DNA from 2 places in the Butyrivibrio sp. WCE2006 genome. Region 2 is predicted to be linked to the other one. Evidence: riboswitches for the same ligand, from Rfam matches in the RefSeq annotation. Region 2 holds a riboswitch; the other holds the start of a gene.
What was found. A riboswitch is a leader RNA that binds a small molecule or an ion and turns the genes downstream of it on or off. The one in region 2 is predicted to bind cyclic di-GMP.

Region 1: it holds a riboswitch for cyclic di-GMP, as region 2 does, so the genes downstream of both, T501_RS09155 (methyl-accepting chemotaxis protein) here and T501_RS04650 (SpaA isopeptide-forming pilin-related protein) in region 2, are expected to answer to the same signal.

Annotation. Positions count from the first base shown of each region.
Region 1 is NZ_JNKH01000011.1:193-11,433, forward strand. Features, by position in the region: partial or broken gene tnpA (IS200/IS605 family transposase) at 1-144, shown strand, start outside; gene T501_RS09155 (methyl-accepting chemotaxis protein) at 353-2,086, opposite strand; cyclic di-GMP riboswitch class I at 2,322-2,397, opposite strand; gene T501_RS21270 (hypothetical protein) at 2,832-2,987, shown strand; gene T501_RS09160 (hypothetical protein) at 2,996-3,370, shown strand; gene T501_RS09165 (flotillin family protein) at 3,367-4,893, opposite strand; gene T501_RS09170 (putative quinol monooxygenase) at 5,304-5,627, opposite strand; gene T501_RS09175 (MATE family efflux transporter) at 5,681-6,295, opposite strand; gene T501_RS09180 (DUF3990 domain-containing protein) at 6,413-6,937, opposite strand; gene T501_RS09185 (NAD(P)H-dependent oxidoreductase) at 6,957-7,532, opposite strand; gene ilvD (dihydroxy-acid dehydratase) at 7,811-9,553, shown strand; gene ribH (6,7-dimethyl-8-ribityllumazine synthase) at 9,616-10,080, opposite strand; gene T501_RS09200 (bifunctional 3,4-dihydroxy-2-butanone-4-phosphate synthase/GTP cyclohydrolase II) at 10,085-11,241, opposite strand, start outside.
Region 2 is NZ_JNKH01000004.1:85,665-96,905, reverse strand. Features, by position in the region: gene T501_RS04650 (SpaA isopeptide-forming pilin-related protein) at 1-2,913, opposite strand, end outside; cyclic di-GMP riboswitch class I at 3,027-3,108, opposite strand; gene rplT (50S ribosomal protein L20) at 3,445-3,801, opposite strand; gene rpmI (50S ribosomal protein L35) at 3,850-4,050, opposite strand; gene infC (translation initiation factor IF-3) at 4,184-4,717, opposite strand; gene T501_RS22020 (HAD family hydrolase) at 4,969-5,868, opposite strand; gene T501_RS04625 (adenylosuccinate synthase) at 5,976-7,268, opposite strand; gene T501_RS04620 (alpha-amylase family protein) at 7,500-9,218, opposite strand; gene T501_RS04615 (nucleoside/nucleotide kinase family protein) at 9,367-10,341, opposite strand; gene T501_RS04610 (LacI family DNA-binding transcriptional regulator) at 10,509-11,241, shown strand, end outside.

The DNA.
Region 1 (11,241 bases), on a different contig from region 2:
CTTTTCTGGAGCAGGAGTTATTTTTGCGCCACAACCGGATCCGTTTCACTTGAGACAGTGAAAAAATATATAGAAAGCCAGCGCACGGATGACCACAAAAGAAAATATGAAAAGACAGGACGATATAGTAAAGCAAAGCACTGAGTGTCAGCGATTCATCCCCCACCGACTATGTAGGAAGGAGTTTTCTCGCTGATACATCATAAATATTGGACTATTTTTTATAGTTTTTTGTACAGTTAAATCTATGATATAGATATAAAAAGAATGCATTCAAAAAGGTATGACCGAAGCCATACCTTTCCATAATTAAATCCTTATGATTACTATGAATATTTATCAGCTATAACGATTATGCTGACATCTTATCAAGTGAGAAGAAATCCATCTTCTCATTAAGTGTTTCAGCCATATCACGAAGATCATTAGCCGCATTGCTTATAAGCGCAAATGTAGAATTAAGCTCTTCCATTGAAGCATTTGTTTCCTCAGTAGATGCTGCATTCTGCTGAGAAATAGCTGAAAGCTCTGAAATAATATCAGTAAAGCTTGCCTTAAGCTGGTTAAGGAGATGAATCTTTTCAGAAATCATTCTGGTTGAGTTATCAACGTTATTTACATTGGATACAACAACATCCATATCATCCTTTGTAGATGTAAGCTGTGCGTTCTGCTCCTGCATGCTTTCGCCAAGTCTCTGCATAGTCTCAACACTCTTTTTTGATTCTGCTACAAGAGTCTCAACTATCTGACTAATTGAAACAGCAGCCTTCTTTGACTCTGAAGAAAGAATACCGATTTCTGAAGCAACAACTGAGAATCCCTTACCATAATCTCCTGCTCTTGCAGCTTCTATTGTTGCATTAAGAGAAAGAAGATGTGTCTGCTCTGCTATCTGTGTGATTACATTTGACGCCTCGGCAATGTCCATAACTGAATCATTTGTAAGACGAATCTGATCATTGATATCCTTCATGGATGTCATAACATCCTCATTTTTATTCATAAGATCGCTAAGTGTATCAACTGTGCGATTTGCACCTGTTAACATCTCATCTGCTGCAGCTGAGAGACTCTCGATTCTATCTGTAATCTCATCGATACTGTCGCCCATCTCATTTGTATTGTTTACAGAGCTTTCCATGCTCTCAGCCTGTGAAGCTGCTCCGCGGCTGATATCTTCAACAGCGCATGTAACCTGCTCTGCAACACGTGAAGCTGACTCTGCTGAACTTGCAAGAGTCTCACCTGACTTAGTTACATCTTCAGAAAGCTTCTTTGTAGCGCTGATAACATCCTGAAGCTTGTCACGAACCTGCGCTGAACTTGCAGCAATAACACCAAGCTCGTCCTTACGGTTAAATGTACGATCTTCAATATAGAATGAAAGCTCACCATCTTCCAGCTTCTTAAGACCATCTGTGATGTCTTTGATGGAATTTGAAGTTTTTGTGATAAGAATACGTGCAACTATAAGATTAAATACAAAGAATATCAAAAATGTTGCTATTATTGCTAAACCTGCAGCTCTCATGTTACCGTCAACAATTGTTGTATCACGGCCGGCAAAAATCATACCAATAACTGAGCCATCAGCGTTTTTAAGAGGAAGATAATATGCATACCAGTTCTGATTTGCGATTTCAAAATTAGCAGCAAGATACTCATCACCTTTTCTTAATACTTCATCTACTACAACGTCTGATGCCTTAGTGCCTTCCATACGCACCCCTGTTTCAGCATCTTTAAGTGAAGTAATATAACGTGTATCACCAAAGAATACAGTATAGTGCATACCTGTCTTTCTATTAAGTTCATCAAGCTGTCCCTGATACAAATCATGTACAGGTGTCTCACCCTTTAAGAGCTGACCATCTTCTCCCAATGTCCAGTCTCCTGAAATCTGATTGGATAATTCATCTTCCAAAAGGATAGCTGCAGCATGCAAGCCTTCCTGGAAGGAAGTGAAATAAGCCTTCTTAATATGATTAAAGCCAATAAGGCCTATGAAAAATGACATAAGCAGTGCAAGGATAGAGGCTATGAGAATAATACGACGGACCATGTTTCTACTTTTTGTGTTCATAAAATACCTTTCCGATTGTCATTTGCAATCTTGAATAAAAAACGGTGCATTTGCCTTATAGAAACAGTAACGGCATTTCTATAACGCAAGTAGTTATAGCCACATATAATCATGTGACCAGATTTTTGCAGGCAGGATAACTCTCCCGCGATACATTTTTGCTTCAAAAAGAATAATCTCTTAAAAAGCAAAAAAAGCATGGAATCATGTCCCATGCTTCAAATCTTAATATTTAAGATGCAACTGGCTGACATTTTAAAGTCCCTATAGCTTTGCGCCACAGGCTTTCACCTGCTTTGCCCTGAATATTACAAATTGGAATTATAATTGAGAGTATTTGCTTGCGCAACAAAAAATTATATAAGATTTAATTTTTCTACCATATGTCACATTCGGTACCCTAAAACTACTATCTATTTGTTAAAAATGTATAAAACTTATATAAAATTTTTACTATGTTAACTTTAGACAACAAAAATAATCCGGCCCATGCTTCCCTGTCTTTCTGTAATTGCCTTATCTGTGACGTTATCATATACTAACAATATTAGCGTCAATTACTATTCTTACAGAATCAGGGCAGTATTTATAAAAAAATTCTAAATTCACATATTTGCATAGTAATAATAATTTTTAGAGCTATTTATAAATTTTTAAGCCTTCCGATGCAGAATCTACACAATTTGTGACTATGCTTTATACAACACAAGAAGTGTGTGCATTTTTACATTTTGAGGTATTTATCATGAAACCGTATGATAATAAAGATAAAATCATAGATACTATAGAATATAACGGAAAGTACAGAAATGTGAGCGACATCAGAAACAGAATACTCGCTGCCGTTGGTACGATTGTTCTTGTCGCAGTTTTCATTACTCTTCCTATACTTGTACTGTGAGTCTTAATATGAAAAAAACAAATGAAATAAGCTACAACATAACTGAAGATCAGATCCGGTATATCCAGGAGCATACTTTCAATATGCTCTACCAAGACACCATGTACTGGTTGTTTACAGAAAGAATGGCTATGTATTTACCGTTCCTGCAGAAAAAGAAGGAATCACTTATTTCTCTGCAGGAACTACTTACATATTGCAAAAATCACTATATTGAAGTTTATCCTATGCCCTTTAAAAAGGGAAAACTCCGTACAGCTATTGCTTCTTATATTGAGTCCTATAAGATGTACCGCGATGGATTACTCATAAAAAGCAATAAGGTTGCACGTCTTATAGTAGAATACTCCAAATTCTGCCTCGCAAATTTCCCGGCTGTTTAATTGTTATCTTTATCAATGGTAACATTCACTCCGTCCCCGCTAAGGTTAATGTTCTTGTTAACCTTGGCATCATACGTGCCGGCTCTCATGATTTCTGTGAAATCAACACCTGTTGCCTCTGACATGGTATCAAATACCTGCTTCATAACAATCGGCATGTTTCCTGAAATCTGACTTGCACCATTTGAGCCATCCCCTGTTCCATAGATGTTAATCTTATCAATCTGTGAAAGAGGCTTAGCAATCTCAGCAGCCATCTGAGGCATGATTTTGATCATCATCTCAGCCATAGCAGCTCCGTTGTACTTCTTGTATGCTTCCGCTTTTTTCTCCATAGCTTCTGCTTCCGCGATACCTTTTGCTCTGATTGCTTCAGCTTCTGCCTTACCTTTTGCAGCGATACCTGCAGCCTCAGCATCATATTTTGCCTTGATACCTGCAGCTTCCTGCTCTGCAGCGTACTTCTGAGCTTCAGCCTGTGCCTTCTTTGCATCAGCCTCACGCTCCTGCTCGTACTTGGCAGCCTCAGCCTTTTTCTGTCTCTGAACCAGCTCTGCTTCAGCCTTTTTCTCAGCCTGATATTTCTCAGCATCAGCCTTCTTCTCAATTTCAGCGGCAAGTTCCTGCTGTTTTACAATAACTTCCTTCTGTTTAAGTTCTGCTTCACGTTCAGCCTTTGCAATCTGAGCATTAACAGTTGCTGTCTGAATTGACTTCTGCTGTTCCTGAGTCTGAATCTCATAAGCTGCATCAGCTACAGCGCTTGCTGTATCAGCTTCTCTCTTAAGTTCTGCCTGCTTGATGGCAAGTGCATTGTTTTTTTCAGCAATCTCTGTCTGTGCAAGAACTCTTGCATCATTAGCTGCCTTGTCAGCCTCAGCTTTTGCTATAGCCACGTCCCTGTCAGCCTGAGCTTTCGCAATTGCTGCATCCTTCTTGATCTTAGCTGTGTTATCCATACCAAGATCACTGATAAGACCATTTTCATCTGTTACATTCTGGATGTTACAGGAAAGAATCTCGATACCAAGCTTATTCATGTCTCTTGAAGCCTTCTCCATAACCTGATCTGAGAAGCTGTCTCTATCGGTATTGATAGTCTTAAGAGCCAAAGTACCGATAATCTCACGCATATTACCCTGCAGTGAATCCTGAAGATCCATAGTAATCTGCTCAGGAGACTTGTTTAAGAAGTTCTTAGCAGCGAGTTGAATTGCTTCAGGAGTTGTTCCGATCCTTACCTTTGCTACTGCATCAACATTTACATTGATGAAGTCATTGGTAGGAACAGACTGCTCTGTTTTAATGTCTACTGTCATTTGTCCAAGATAGAGTTTATCAACTCTTTCGAGGAATGGAACTTTAACTCCTGCTCTACCAATAAGAATACGTGGAACTCTTCTGATACCGGATATGATAAATGCCTTATCCGGCGGAGCTTTCACATAGCCTGCTGCTATGATAAGAATTGCCAAAATAATAATGGCTGCAATGATGATTGTGACTGTTGTGTTTGTCAACATGGATTTCACCTTCCCTCTTAATAATAATATTGTCTTGTTACAGTTATTATTTTAACAATCTGTACTGAAACAATATATCACAGGTTTGGCGAATTTATGCATTTTATTTTCATCTTTTGGTGACTAATTGCATTATTAAAGGCTGCCACACGAATTACGCATGACAGCCTGAATATTTAAGGGAGGAGCTGTCTGGTTCTAAACCAGACAGCGTTATGAAAAAGATTATTGTTTCTAATTTCATCAAAGGTCTTCGTCCTTCGATATAGTTATCTTATCAGCACTTCCTTAACTCAAATTTAATAGGATGTTAACAGTTTGTGTACTTATTTTGAACAGGGTATGTCACAAACAGCTTAGCCCTAACCACTTTAATTACAGGGTACAACAGAAATGAGATATTGATTTAATCATGCTCTTATAAATCCTTCGTCTGATTCAGGCATAATGTCTGATGTATATCTTTCAACTCTCATGTGAAGATCATATTTTTCACGCAATTCAATTATAGTTTTCATCATCGGTGATTCATGATGAATATCAATCGCCTCCTGGCTGTCCCACGCATCGATCAGTAGCACTGTTTCCGGATCATTCATAGGGAAAAAGTATTCATATCTGACATTTCCCTTTTCAGAACGTATTTTTTGCGCAGTACCACTTTTCTCCATATCCTCTGCAAACTTGCGTGCACTTCCATTAGTTCCTGTGTAATAAATATTTACCGTGATCATATTCTCTCCTTTTACAAAAAAATGCGCTTAAGTGAACGGAAACATGTTTACCTTTAAGAATTCATCTCCTGCTCCAAACCCGGAAGATTGATAGTTGCGTCATTTAAGCTCTTTTTCCATGTCAAAACAGCTACAGGAAGTCCTAATAATTCCGCTATCACAAATGCTATCCACACAAAACTGATATTACCGAATTGACTGATTGTATATGCAAAAATCAAAGGTAATATTGCTTGTCTTATCATTGTAATGAACATGCTTCTGGTTCCGTAGGAAAGTCCCTGAAGACCTGCCGCGAACACAGTTCCGGGTATATACAAAAGATATGCTATCGCAAGAATTCTGATAGCTACTATTCCTATTCCCATCATGTGCTCAGAATTCTTAACCTTATCAGGTCTCTTTTCACCAAGTGCCTTGGATATTACTGCATTTAGTCCTACTGCATTTCCAAGTCCAAGCGATGAAACAATTAGCTGGACAGGGCCTGCAAGAGATAATGCTGTTAACGCATCTTCAGATATTCTTGAAACGAATACTGAATCCACAAGATTATACAGTGAATTTATCAAAAGACTCAGCATGAGTGGGATTCCGGTTGAGATAACAAGTTTGCTGACCTTTTCAGTACCCATGAAATTTTCTTTTACCTGTGCCCTCTTTGCCATTTTAACTCCCTCATATATGTACCGTTTGTGTCGTACTACTTATAGTGCCATTCCTTTTTAGATTTGACTTTTCATTACTCTGACTAAAGAGGGAATTGTTTTTAGAAACATTGAGCTTTACATTTTTTTCATCGCTTCAGAAAAATCAATCTGATACTGCTCGCGTTCTTTTCTGATAGTTTCTAAAAGTTCTTCATCCTGACCTGCATCAAAGGCTCTTTGCCAGACTAGCTGATCCAAAGCCTTCTGGGTCTTTATCACTACCTGAGTATATTCAGGACCGATCATCAGAAGAGAAAGAGCTTCGTCGCTGCTTAAAAAGCCGCTTCCAATAATCCCCAGAGTATCAAATAATGTGTCATTGGCGATGGGACCTATCACTATATCAGCAGGCAGAGTATCCTCAAGACGCCTGTTTTTCATGATTTTTTCAAACCAATCAGCATTCCTTGACAGACGGATTATCTCAAGACCATTTTCATCAAGTTCGTATTCGTTTATAAGTGAATCCTTTACAGCCCATCTTCTGGAAAACTCCAGGTCAGAAGATAAGTAGAAACCTTGCCCAAAGTCCGCATTTTTCCTGCCTCTTGTGATACTGGGATCTTTAATAATCACATCGCTTGTATGATAGAGTTTCATACAGTTCTCCTTTGAACAATTAATCTATTTTCATATTTTCCACAGCATCCTCTGCGGAGCGCATAATAGCATCCACGTCAGCGCCATAGATATCCAGGCCGACAGCCTTTATGAGACGTACATCCTCAATGCCATAATAGCTCTGTGCCAGCGCCTTAACATATTCGAAACCGTAGGCTTTGGGGACAAAATTCCCACCTGCTGTAGTCACATAGAATATTCTGGATGCTTTACACAGACCGATAGGAATGCCCTCTTCCGAATACCTGAATGTGATTCCTACGACATTAACCAGCTCCAGATACTGCTTTAACATGGCAGGGAAAGATAAATCCCAAAATGGAGCAGCTATAACAATGCACTCTGCCTCTGCGAAACGACGGGCAAGATCAAACATAGAATTATTAAAGTCACCCTCTGAAATAAGCTTATCGCGCTTACCAAGATAGTCCTCATTAACAGTAGGAAAAGTAAGACCTTCAAGTCTAACCTCATCATAAGGCTGCTCCAGCTTTTTAAGAAGCTTTTGAGCGAGGATAGCGGTTCTTGATTCTTTTCTTACACAAGCATTAATGTACAATATCGGATTTGCCATATTTTACCTCTAAGCTTGAATCAGTCAACGATCATAGCACAGTTCCATATGAAAAATTGAACCAGAATAGATTATAATGTTTCAATATTATTTTAATGACTATTTATAAGATGAGTGTTGATGTTTTCTTAATTAATTATTAACAATTATTTACCACGCATATTATGTATGGCTGAAAGTCATACTATTTTTATTACTTGATGGAAGCTTTCTTGGATTTTTAATGTAGGAATGTCATAATGTTAGATATAAATGTGAATTGCTTGGAGAGATAATATATGGAACTTAAAAGTCAGGAAATGAGGAAAAAAGCACCGGAAATGGACCCTTTACGCCTGGGAACAGGCTGGTCAAAGGAGGATTTGTCCAAGCCACAGATTTTTATCGAAAGCACTTTTGGTGACAGTCATCCGGGAAGCGGTCATCTTGATAAATTAGTCGAGATGGTGAGAAAAGGCGTAAAGGATGCAGGTGGATTCGGCGCCCGTTATTTCTGCACAGATATGTGCGATGGTGAAAGCCAGGGGACAGATGGCATCAATTATAGTCTTGCCAGCAGGGAGATGATCGCCGGTATGATCGAGATTCAGGCCATGGCAACTCCTTTTGATGCAGGAGTGTTCATTGCAAGCTGTGACAAGGGCGTACCCGGGAATCTTATGGGGATGATGCGAGTTGATATGCCTTCTGTTTTTATCTCCGGAGGAACGATGAATGCAGGCCCTGATATGCTGACTCTTGAACAGCTTGGTATGTATAGCGCAAAGTTTGAAAGAGGAGAAATAGGGAAAGAAGAGTTTGATTTTGCCAAACGTAATGCCTGTCCAAGCTGCGGAGCTTGTTCTTTTGTGGGAACAGCCTCAACTATGCAGATTATGGCAGAGGCTCTGGGATTGTCACTTCCCGGAAGTGCTCTGATGCCAGCCATGTCTGCAGATTTACTGGATTATGCATATGAATCCGGAAAAAGAGCTGCCCTGATAGCTGGAATGGATAACATGAGACCATCAAAAATTGTTACGATGGAAAGCTTTGAAAACGCTATCCTGGTTCATGCTGCAATATCAGGATCCACAAATTGTCTGCTTCATTTACCTGCCATTGCACATGAGCTTGGTATAGAGATAACAGGAGAAACCTTTGACCGATTACACAGAAATGCCCATTACCTTCTGAATGTAAGACCTGCAGGTAAATGGCCTGCAGAGGTTTTCTATTACGCGGGCGGTGTTCCTGCAATAATGGAAGAACTAAGGCCACTTTTACACCTTGATGCCATGACTGTTACAGGTAAGACTCTCGGTGAAAATCTCGATATGTTAAAAAATAACAACTTTTATGAAAAGTGTGCAAAGCTTCTTGCTGCTTTCGGAGAAAGATATGGTGTGAAGATTTCAAAGGAGGATGTAATAAGGCCCTATGACAATGCGATAGGAACGGATGGAAGCATTGCAATCCTTAAAGGGAATCTTGCGCCTGAAGGGGCTGTTATAAAGCATACAGCCTGCCCTAAAGAGATGTTTAAGGCTATATTGACTGCAAGACCTTTCGACTCAGAAGAGGAATGCCTTGATGCAGTGCTTCACCACAGGGTTAATAAGTCAGATGCGGTATTTATCCGATATGAAGGCCCTAAGGGTAGTGGAATGCCTGAAATGTTCTACACATCCGAGGCAATTAGCTCTGATAAAGAGCTTGGTAAAACTATCGCACTTATTACGGATGGAAGATTCTCCGGTGCATCCACCGGTCCGGTGATCGGTCATTGCTCACCGGAGGCTGCAGATGGTGGTCCCATTGCACTTGTGGAAGAAGGAGACCTCATAGAACTGGACGTATTTGAGAGAAAGCTCAATATCATCGGTGTAAAAGGTGAACGCAAAACCGAGAAGGAAATTGAAGACATTCTTATTGAGAGAAAGAAAAACTGGAAACCCAAAGATATGAAATATAAAAAGGGTGTTTTGAAGCTCTTTAGTGAACATGCCGTAAGCCCAATGAAAGGGGCATATATGGAATGAATCACTAAAGCCGACTGCATTGGAAGATGGTGTTTATCTCACACCATCTCCTCCACTTTTTTTCAGTTCATTTCTCTTATGAGATTCACCATCTCTATGGCTCCCTGAGCACATTCAAAGCCCTTATTTCCAGCCTTTGTGCCTGCTCTCTCCACTGCCTGTTCAATGGTATCCGTGGTAAGAACTCCAAACATTACAGGAACTTCCGAATTCAGACTCACCTGCGCAATGCCCTTTGATACCTCAGAGCAAACGAAGTCATAGTGGGAGGTCGCTCCGCGGATTACTGCTCCAAGGCAGATTACAGCATCATATTTCTTGCTGTCAGCCATCTTTTTAGCAATAAGCGGAATCTCAAAAGCCCCGGGAACCCATGCCACCTCAATATCCTCTTCCTTTACATTTTCACGCTTAAGGCCATCAATTGCACCTCCAAGGAGCTTGGATGTGATAAACTCGTTGAACCTTGCCACAACAATGCCGACCTTAACGCCTTCTGATACCAGTTTTCCTTCATAGATTTTCATACAATTACACCTCCAGTAAGTGACCCATGCGGATCTTCTTTGTTTTTAGATAAAAAATGTCATAGCTGTTGGCTTTTATCTCAATCGGAACTCTTTTTGTAATCTCAATTCCATAATCCTCCAGCTGATAAACCTTGTCAGGATTATTCGTAAGCAGCTCCAGAGAATGAATTCCCATATCTCTCAAAATCTGAGCGCCTGTATAATATTCTCTAAGGTCTCCGGGGAAACCAAGGGCTATATTGGCATCAAGGGTATCCATTCCGCCATCCTGAAGCTTATAGGCTTTGAGCTTATTAACAAGGCCGATTCCTCTGCCCTCCTGTCTCATATACAAAAGCACTCCTCTGCCATTTTGGGCAATTGCCTTCATAGCAGCATCAAACTGCTGTCCGCAGTCACATCTAAGGGAGCCAAATACATCTCCTGTAAGGCACTCTGAGTGCACTCTGCAGAGGACATCTTTGCCGTCACTTATATCTCCGAGTACCAGTGCTACGTGATGCTCGCCGTTTAGCTTGTTGATATAGCAGTGCGCCGTGAATTCTCCATATTTTGTTGGCATTTTTGCAATCGCAACACACTCAACAAGTTTGTCGTATACCTTTCTATATTCCACCAGCTGAGGAATAGTAATAAAAGTGATTCCCATGCGCTCAGCAAGCTTTCTAAGGTCATCTCCTCTCATCATTGTGCCGTCATCTGCCATGATTTCACAGCAAAGACCACATTCCTTAAGTCCTGCAAGTTTCATGAGATCTACTGTCGCCTCAGTATGGCCGGGGCGCTCTATAACTCCGCCCTTTTTAGCAACAAGAGGAAACATGTGTCCGGGTCTTCTGAAATGCATAGGATTTACATCATCCTGCACGCAGCTTCTGGCTGTAAGTCCCCTCTCCGCAGCTGATATTCCGGTGGTTGTTCCTACATAATCAATTGAAGTCATGAAGGCTGTCTCATGATTATCAGTGTTATGACTTACCATAGGCGAAAGTGCGAGCTTTACTGATATTTCCTCACTCATTGGCATGCATATAAGCCCCTTTCCCACAGTTGCCATTAGATTAACGTTTTCTGTAGTCGCATATTCTGCTGCACAGATGAAATCTCCCTCATTTTCTCTGCCTTCGTCATCCATCACCAGGATAACATTTCCATTTT
Region 2 (11,241 bases):
TATAGGAGCAAGCAGGGTAATATTCCAGGTCATATCAACCCACCCGGGATTGTTCTGATCGTAGGATATGTCTCCATGCTTTTTTGAAACATATTCTATGTTTCCAACTTCAACAGAGGCTGTCACGTCTTTGCCTGTGGATGGGTCATTTGGATCAAGTCTTATTGATGCTTCATTAGTAAGCTTTCTGCCATTAATAAGATGTGACTCATCATAAGTATATGAATATGTCAAAGTATACGTATTATAATCATCATGCCAAAATGTATAGCCCTCCTTTAAAGAAATAGTGTTTTTTCCATCAATAGCAGGCTCCACCATTATTTCCACATCAGGAGTAACTTTCTTATTATTTTTCTTCTCATCTATCTTCCGTATAAAGTCAGTAAGAGTAAACCCCTTCAGATTTCTATTAGATGAATTTAAACTGATTTTCCATGTTACGGTCTTGGATGCTTTATCTACATTTCCCCATTTATTTATATCAGGGAATTCACCATTAAACTTTATCTCCGCAACATCACTGGCGCTGTTTCTATTATCTTTTGCCAGAGCTTCATTTTTTAAATTCAGCCCTGTTCCATTACTCACTATGAAATCCGGCATATCAAATGTATATGTTATTGTATAGCGTTCCCCTTTAGTCATCTCCGGCAGAGTCATGCTCATTTTTCTGCCATCGATTGATGGATTGATACCGATTTCCGCACCATCACTGTCTTTAACAACAAGATTTTTGAATAATTCGTTTTTGGCTAATTCATTCTCAAAATCCGGGTTCTCATTTGTATCATTATTTTTATTATTATAAACTCTGATAATATCCTCTAATAATACAGGTCCATCAGTACCATGGTTTGTACTTATAACAATATTGTAGGACGCTTCTTTTGTCTCTTTGTTGTAATTAACATCTTTTGTGAGGAAAAGATCATAATATCTGTCTTTTATATACCTTATTGTGAAAACAAGCTTGTCACCAAAGTCATAGGTTATATCCTTTTCTGTCTCATTCTCGCCAAGGTCTGCTTTCGCTGTAAAGTAAAAATTTCCATAAATGATCTGTGAAGAATTCTGCTTAGCAAATTCCTCATAAAAGTCAAAGGTGACAATTCCGGTACCTCTTGCTACAGAAAAAGTACCAACCTTTACATTATCAGAATTAAAAATATAGTCAGAAACATCATCTTTTACTTTAATTCCACGTTCCTCAAGGTTAAATGTAATGACTCTGTCATTTTCATTTATAGTTCCTATTCCAAGCAGATAATCGAGAGTAAACAGTATTGTGTCATTTACACTAACCTGTGCCCCGGACTCTATTTCTGTTCCTCCGCTATAAGCAAGGTTACCATTTTCCCAATGTGTTTCAGGATTTTTAGTTATGGTCACATTTCTGATTTTCATTCCATCAACACTTGAATAGACCACAAATTCCGACTCTTGTGTCTCATCTGATGCTGCATGGGCTGTCATAACAAATATTTTTCCTAAAAGATCATCAATGCCCTCAGTGTTTTTTACATCCTCATTGCTTTTTGAATCCTCATTAGTTTTCTGAGAATCTTCATTTACAGCATCGTTGCTTTCTGTAGTCTCTTCACTTGCAGCAGTAACTTCAGTCGGCAGCTCATTTTCTATTATTTCATCATCATTTTCAGTGGTAGCTTCAGTCGATGTCTCATTGTTTAGTTTTTCATCATTATTGTCAGTAGTAGCTTCAGTCGATGTCCCATTGTTTAATTTTTTATCATCATCATCAAAAATTACTTCGTTTAGTGTTTCTTTCTTATATTCATCACTGTAATGTATTTTTATCTGATTTCCATCAGTAACCTCTGCACTGGCATCAGCATTCTCTATAGGTGTTGTCTGGGGCTCGGCTACTCCATACTGCTCAGGCAGTTCATAATAAATGTTGTCACTAACAGTAGCTTCCTTGGGAAGAATGTACTTGATTGTTATTCTAAGTCTGTCACCGGGTCTTATATCTTCCTCACCAATTTCTTCCCAGCTTCCATCTACTAATTCTCGTTCAATTACAGTTTTTGTAATGTACTCTGCCACATCAACAGATTCCGGTATATCAGTTTCGCCACCATTTTCCGTTGAATCAGACTTGCTATTGATCCCCTTGGACTTGTCTGCACTATCAGAACTATCCTGAGCTTCCTGACTTTCTGCAGATGTATCTTCTACAGTGTCATTTCCAGCACCTTTCGATGATGTATTTACATCATTATATACAGTGCTTCCATTAGAGAAATCTTCTTTGTTATCCCCGGAACTTCCTGAAGTGGAATTCTCTCCATTATCCCCTGTAATTCCTGATGCAGAATCCTCTCCATTATCCCCTGTAATTTCTGATGCAGAATCCTCTCCATTATCCCCTGTAATTCCTGATGCAGAATCCTCTCCATTATCCCCTGTAATTCCTGATGCAGAATCCTCTCCATTACTGCCAGTGCCATCTACTGAAATACCTTCATCATTGTCTCCGGCGATTTCTGATGAATTCTCTTCATCATTGTCCTCACCACTATCTGTCGAGATATCATCACTATCTCCAGAATTGTTATTATCAGTATTATCATTTAATGCACTATCGGTTTCAGATCCGGTATTTCCTGCAGCATCACTATCTGATTGATAGTCGCTGTCTGAATCACTTTGAGCATTTTGATCAGTATCATCACCGGTATTGCCTGCTGTTCCTTCAGAATTATTCAGTACCATACCCACATCCCCTGCACCATCCTGCGTTACGGCGGAAGCTGACTTATTCATCGCATACAAAGTCGCTGTAGTTATGAGTATTGCAACGACTATCATTGTATATACCCACTTAGTAAGAGTTGTATGCCTTTCTGAATATTCCTGAAGTTTTTCAAATACCTTATTGTTTCCTGACATTTTAACACCTTCTCAAATAAGAATTTCGCTTGCGAAATTTATGATAAAAAAAAGCCTTGCTTGAAACAGATATTCAAACAAGGCAAAATAAACCATATTCTACGCTTCCTAGCGCAGGCAGCTGGCTATCTGCCCTTCATGACAGACCCTCTAGCTTTGCGTCACTATCTTGCGATAGCTTTGCCCCAAATAGCTAACTTATTTAATTACTAAAAATATCCTGATAAAAACAGTAAATTCTAATTTAATAAAAAAACGTTTTTCATAACAAACATGTTTGATATCATAAAACATTTGATAATAATAATCAATGCTTTTTGGAAAACTTCAAAAAATAATTTCATTTATAGTTTCCTGAATTCGCACTAAAAAAGCCTTTGGAAACGCTATCCAAGTATAATGTTTCCAAAGGCTCTCTATTTAACTTATTTTTCATGAATAGCTTGTCTTTTTTGAACGCACTAAGAGAAAATCAAAAAAAACAGCTATACAGGTTAATCCTGTATAACTGCTCCTAATTCTCTATATCTATTAAGCGATCTTCTGCTTAGCGATCTCTGTAAGTGTCTTGAATCCTTCAGGATCATTTACAGCCATCTCAGCAAGCATCTTGCGGTTGATCTCAACCTCTGCAAGCTTAAGACCGTGCATAAGGTTTGAATAAGACATACCATTAAGACGAGCTGCTGCATTGATACGTGTGATCCAAAGAGATCTCATATCTCTCTTCTTCTGCTTACGTCCAGCGAAAGCTGATGTAAGTGCTCTCATAACTGACTGCTTAGCAACTCTGTACTGTTTTGATCTAGCGCCTCTATAGCCCTTAGCGAGCTTTAAAACTCTTTTATGCTTTTTCTTGGCGTTCATGCCACCTTTAATTCTTGCCATTTCGGTTTCCTCCTAAATATTTTCGAATAACTGGTACTGCTCTTAAGATTAAACGTAAGGCAGAATCTTCTTCATTGTCTTAACATTAGTAGCATCAACTACTGCCTGCTGTCTAAGATTTCTCTTTCTCTTTGTAGACTTCTTTGTAAGAATGTGACGCTTATACGCCTTGTTACGGATCAGCTTACCTGTGCCTGTTACCTTGAAACGCTTGGCAGCAGATCTGTTTGTTTTCATCTTGTGCTGCATAACTAATATCCTCCTATGCTGTAAATACTAAATGCTCTGCTATTCTAGCAGTGTAATCATCCAATAAACATGGTGCTGAATAATTACTATATATGTAACTCTCCTATTGGGTTATTGAAGAGATACAAACAAATTACTTCTTCTCTGTAAGGAACATGGTCATACTACGTCCCTCAACCTTAGGCTGCTTATCAATTACAGCCACATCGCCAAGTGCCTCAGCGAAATCTGTAAGAATATGAACGCTGGCACCCATATGAGCCATCTCACGTCCTCTGAATCTAAGTGTTACCTTTACTCTGTTTCCTTTTTCAAGAAACTTCTTAGCAGAATTAACCTTAGTATTGAGATCGTTTGTATCAATATTGGGAGACAAACGGATTTCCTTAATTTCAACTGTCTTCTGCTTTTTACGAGCTTCCTTCTCTTTGCGAAGCTGTTCATATTTGAACTTACCATAGTCAACGATACGACATACCGGTGGTTTTGCATTGGGAGCAATCTTAACCAGATCAACTCCTGCCTCATCTGCAAGTCTTCTTGCTTCCTGGATTGACATTACTCCAAGTTGCTCATTGTCGGCCCCAATTACTCGAACCTCTTTGTCTCTGATCTGTTCATTGATGAATAAATCGTTGTTGCTAATTGTTTTGTACCTCCAATTCAATAAACGAAACAATAAAAAATGGATTCTCGCAAAAGAATCCACTTAACACTCAAAAAATACGACAAACTATATATGTCTTATTTAAAATGTATTAACCTCTGCCAGCTGTGCCGCAGGGTGAGAGTGGAATCCTCTGCTTTGTTTTCATACTGTAATAAAATAACACTATTGATAATTGATGTCAATATATTTTTCACATAATTATCGTAATTCTTTTTTACCACTGTTTTTCTAATTAATCCTGACATATATCAGTTCCAGCAAACTCCAAGTCTGTTGAGTTCAGAGTCAACCTGTTCATAGTTTTTAAATACAATACCATTAAACCCAAGTGCTTTTGCAGCTGCTATATTCTTCTCAGTATCATCAATGAATACACATTCCTCAGGATTAACATGATTGCGTTCAGTCAGCAGATTAAATATTGCCGGGTCAGGCTTGATCACTTTATCTCTGTAGCTAAGGATTCCGCCATCCACTTCATCAAGAAACTCATTCATAAAGGGATTGGCTTCAAGGGCCTGCTTTGAGAAATTTGAAAGTACAAGTACCTTATATCCATTCTCTTTTAGTGACTTTATCCAGGGAAGCGTGCGCTCTCTTTTTCTCAAAAGTCCGCTAAAATCTGAAAAAGCATCTCTTATCTCCTTTTCTATGGAAGGATCGTTTTTTACAAAACCATCAACAATACCTTTGGTATCAAGTACACCTCTGTCGAATTCATTCCATTCATCAGTGCGAACACTGGCATCTCCTATCCTCTGAACCATTTCTTCCGGGAAACCCTTATTCCTTAAGAAATCCTCCCAGCAGAAATCCACCAGTACATTTCCGATATCAAAAACTACAGTAGAAATCTTCTTTCCTTCTGATTTATCGCCAGAATCACTAACTGAATCGGATTCAAATCTTCCATATGGATCTGCTGAAGCTACTGTTCTCTTTCCTGTAAGTGCTGTGTAAACCCAGAGAATAAGCCAGACAAGTATCGGGATTGCAACAGTCGCGGCAGCACAGGCAGCAAAAGCGCTTCCAGGACCTGTTTTTCCAAAAACAGCCTGAATGAAGAACACTACATAAACTCCAAGAAGTAATACTATCCCAAGAATCGCAAGTACACGCTTAAACATAGGTGTCTTATTATTTTCCATCGCTTTATCTCCATAATAAAGGGCTGTCACAAGCGTGGCAGCCCGGTGAAATCTTTAAATGCCTAAAACATATAATTCAGACACAAAAACTTATTCAGAATAATTACTTATTTGTTCAAAGGGCTCTCACGATAGATGATATCCTCTCTTGCGGGACCATTAGATACCATTGTGATCGGATAGCCGATTTCCTTCTCAATAAACTCGATATACTTGCGGCAGTTCTCAGGAAGATCCTCATACTTCTTAATTCCGCGGATGTCAGTCTTCCATCCGGGAAGTGTCTCATATACAGGCTTAGCCTTCTCAAGAAGATGTGTTACAGGGAAGTCCTTAGTAACTTCGCCGTCAATCTCATAGCCTACGCATACCGGAATCTCATCAAGATATCCAAGTACATCCAGTACAGTGAACGCAACATCTGTTGCACCCTGAAGTCTGCAACCATACTTACTTGCTACGCAGTCATACCATCCCATACGACGAGGACGACCAGTAGTAGCACCGTACTCACCGCCATCTCCACCGCGTCTTCTGAGTTCATCTGCTTCATCACCAAAGATTTCAGAAGTAAATGCACCTGCACCAACTGCTGATGAATAAGCTTTATTTACTACAACAATCTGCTTGATCTCATAAGGAGCGATTCCTGCACCTATTGCACCGTATGCTGCAAGTGTTGAAGATGATGTAACCATAGGATAAATTCCGTGGTCAGGATCTTTCATTGTTCCAAGCTGACCCTCAAGAAGAACTGTCTTGTTCTCTTTGATTGCCTTCTCAAGGAAAAGTGCTGTATCAGCAACATAAGGCTTAACCATATCTCTCCACTCATGAAGAGTATCAAGAAGCTCTGCAGGGCTGATCTCAGGCTTATGATAAAGCTCTTTTAAAAGGATGTTCTTTGTTACAAGAACTCTCTCGACCTTTTCTTTAAGAAGCTCCTCGTCAAAAAGCTCATTAACCTGGAAACCGATCTTTGCATATTTATCTGAATAGAATGGTGCGATGCCTGATTTGGTTGAACCAAATGACTTTCCACCAAGTCTCTCCTCTTCATACTGATCAAAAAGGATGTGATAAGGCATAACTATCTGGCATCGATCTGATATAAGAAGGTTAGGCATCGGAACATTCTTATCTGTTACGCTCTTAAGTTCTCCGATAAGAACAGGAATGTTAAGTGCAACACCGTTTCCAATAATATTTGTTATATTCTGATGAAATACTCCTGAAGGAAGTGTGTGAAGTGCAAATTTGCCATATTGATTAACTATGGTATGTCCTGCATTTGCGCCTCCCTGAAAACGTACAACCACATCAGCCTGGTCGGCCATCATATCTGTGATCTTACCTTTTCCCTCATCACCCCAGTTTGCTCCAACTACTGCTTTTACCATGATATCTCTCCATTCTGCTTCACATGATTATGGATATGAGCATAATGAATGTTCATATCCATAACAAGAATTTACTAATTAACCAAGTGATAATATACTACAGAATGGTTCATAAGTAAAACACAATATTAAAGAAAAATAGCTTAAATTCAAATATTGTTATCTTCTTAATCAGTACCATTGACTATAATAGTACATTTCTCGCTCTTTTGCTTTTTGGAATCTGTATACTTACTGCTCTATTTCGTAATCATATGTTGCAAAGTCAGCCTTAAGTGCTACTCTGTGTCCATCTTTTTCCCATATGAATTTAAGAACAGAGCCATCCTGCTCAAGTGTAAGCTTTGATTCGAAGCCAAATGCAGGATTTGTGTTTCTAAGTCTCAAGAGTTCAAGCTGCTTCTGAACAACCGGCTTATTCATAAGCTCTCCAAGCTGTTCATTGGTCAGATTGGTACGGTTGATTTCCTTATGTCCGCCTGCACCTGCTCTCTTTACAGCCTCGTGATCATTTTCACCTGCAAAAAGGTCAAGATACCAAACCTGCGGCTTTCCGGGCATAAACATCTGCACTGCTCTTGCAAAAAGCATCTTCTTATCTTCTGCACCAAGAGCACTGTAATATGTAGAATTAACCTGATAGTACATGTTCTTCTGGCCGTGAAGATTCTTTACAAGGCCACCTCTTCCAACAACCACATCAATGAGCTTTTCAATCTCATCATCAGGAATAAAGCCCTTAAGATCAAGAACCGGTATACCATCATGGCATCCGAGCATATTAACGACGCGGATGTTTTTATCCATAAGTTCTTTAGCCCATCTGGCAAGAACTTCGCCGTTCTTCTTCTCCATAGCATAAATTAGAAGTCCGGGAAGGAAGAAGTCATAGGTCATGTAGCCCTTGCCGGCAACCTTCTCGTAAATTCCTGCACCGTAGCTGTCATGTATTTCCGGAAGAAGTCTGAGATTATTCTTATCAGCGATGCCCTTAACTCTCTCAAGAACATCCCATGTATCAGGCTCGTTAAGGAAATTCTTTTTGCCGGGTTCCTTAGGTGCATAAGCAAATGCATCAAGTCTTACTATTGCGGCACCATACTCAGAGAGGGTCCTTAAAGTATTCTCATAATGTTCCCAAACAAGATCAGACTTTATGTTCAGATCCATCTGACCAAGATATTTTCTTCCATTTGCAAGATACTCAAGAACTGCATCACGGTACTCTTCGTATTTGCCAAAATCTATTTCCTCAGGCTTTTTGCCTTCATCAAGACCTTCGCAGACAATCTTTGCGATTCTCTCTGCAGTCATATACTGTAATCTTCCGCCGCCCTGTCTATCCTCTTCAGGATTAGCAGAGCCGTTCTTTTCCTTGTACTCCTCTACCGCTTCAATAATATCCTGAGCGTCGGGTCTTCTGTACTGAACTTCCTGATAAAAAGTGTTCCAGTAAGGAATCTCTTTTCCATCGGGCATGCGAACCATAAGGATAGGAAGTCCCGGCTTTCTGAAAAACATATCCTTGATATATTTCTCATCAGGCTGAATGTAACCTTCAGGAGTCATCTCTCCGCAGCCATCCCAGAATTTATTCCAGTTTATGAAAAAGTCAGCATACTTAGATTTTTCACCATTTTTAAGTAAGTCCTGAAACTGAGGTGAAAGAACTGAAGCATGGTTCAAAATAAAATCGAGTTTAAGATCAATTCCAAGTGCACGAAGTCTGTCAAGATCACTCTTTGAACCAAGTTCTTTATTGATGCCATAGTCAATAACAGAAAATCCTCTGTCAAGATCTGTGTTATAAATGCTGGGAAGAATGTAAAAAGAACTGAATGTGTCCTTAAACTCCTCCTTCTCAAGCATGGTTACTATGTCACCAAGTGTACCGCCACAGCTGTCCGGATATGCATTAAGCATAGGACCGTTATCTACAAATTTACTCATTTATATTCCTTTCATACTTCACTTTTTACCGTTTTAATTAAGGCGTAGTATCGTTATATTTTCTCAAGATACAGTGCTTGAATAATCCAATGATTCCCTTTAATTATTTTCAGAAATCGCCAAATTTCTTACATTCAGAAATCTGACTTTAAATATTCATAAGCTTTTTGAATTCATCATAGCTTATGATCTCGCCCTGCTTGCTTACGATGATCTTAGCCTTATGTGCCTGTGCGACCAGCTTGTTCTGCTCAAGCTCAAGAACCATCATTGTGAAAGGACTGTCAACCTTACCATCGCGGGCACGGCTTCTTCTATGCTCTAATGTCTCCTGGGGAGTGGAGTTAAGTAATATCGGAATATCAACTTCTTTCATACAGTCTGTATTTCCGTGTGTCCACTCAATAATAAGAACCTGCTTCTTAGACATATCAACTTCATCGTACCAGAGAGTTGTCTCATCTCTTCCCATTCTCTTAAGCCAAAGCTTGTCTGCACCATTCTTAAATGCTGCAAGAATTGTGTCAACTTCAGCAAAATCTGTTTCATTAGGGGTTCCAAGATAAGCATCAAGTCCCTTCTTACCTGCATCAAGATATGAAGCAAACCAGGGATATTCCTTAACATGCTCTGCATTTGCATCGTCATTCTGTTCCTGAAAAGTTTTAACTATTTTGTAGTTCTCTTCATTCATGGCACCGCCATCGACCATGCCTCTTATACCACACTGTCTGAAAGTGTGAAGTCGCTCTGCGTCATTGTACATAGGAATTCTGTGAGGATAGTTATCTCCTGACATTGTGTAGCTTCCGATGCCAGACTGTTCAAGCATATATGAAAGCAGTGATGCTATTTCAGATTTACCTACTCCTGATCCTCCGCAAACTGTAATAACCGCTCTTCCAAAAGGGTTAGCAGCTGTAACCTTGGAAAGCTCCTTAAGCAGCAACGGGAAAATTGTCTTAGCCTTGGCAATATGACTCTCTCCAATCTCTATCTTATCTCCGGGCATATCGCCGTGGGGAATATCAGCAGGGATTTCTATTACTTTATCACTTAGTGATGTTACCATCTCCTGTGTAATCGCATTCATAGGGTTTATTTTGCCGTAAACTGTGTTCATTCTGGATTCCTTTCAAAGAAAAATTTGATTTGTTGCAACTTTAACGCAAAAGTTTCTTATATTATGTGCATTTTCGAATTTTGACAGCGCATTTTTGCTGTGATATTTTTACACTATAATCATTTTTAAACTTTTGTAAAGTTAAATTTTTTTGGTGATGGTTTTTTATGATAACAATTAAAGAGATTGCAAAGCAATTAAATATGAGTACCACCACAGTTTCCAACGTGATTCACGGGAAAACCAGAGAGGTCTCCCCTGCCACGATAAAAATTGTAGAGGACTATCTGAAAAAAGTTGATTACGTCCCCAACATCAATGCAAGAAATCTTGCACAGAACGAATCCAAGATAATCGGAGTTGCCCTTAAGGCAAGAGCTGATAAATATGAAAATCTGCTCATGGATCCTTTTGTATCTGAGCTTATTGGTGGTATTGAGGAATCAATCAGGAATGCAGGCTATTTCATGATGCTTTATATTTCCCGTGATACCGACGAGATCATGAGGCACGTTTCTACCTGGAACGTAGATGGACTTCTTCTATTCGGAATGATTGATGATGACGGAATTCGTGTCAGTGAGAAATATAAAAAGCCCATCGTCTGCATCGATACTTATAGTATTGAAGGATTGAAGCATTTTATAAATGTGGGACTTAATGACAGACAGGGCTGCTTTGATATGGTCAACTATATGATTAAGCAAGGTCATAAAAAAATAGCCTTCCTGTCTGATAATATGAATGGTGTCGATTATGAGCGATTCTCCGGTTATAAATATGCACTTGAAGGTAATGGCATTCATTTTGAGGAGGATTGGTTCCTGAAGATTCAGCCCAGAAGTGATGAAATAAATGAATCTCTGGAGTATATTTGCAAACGCGCAATGGAGTTTGATG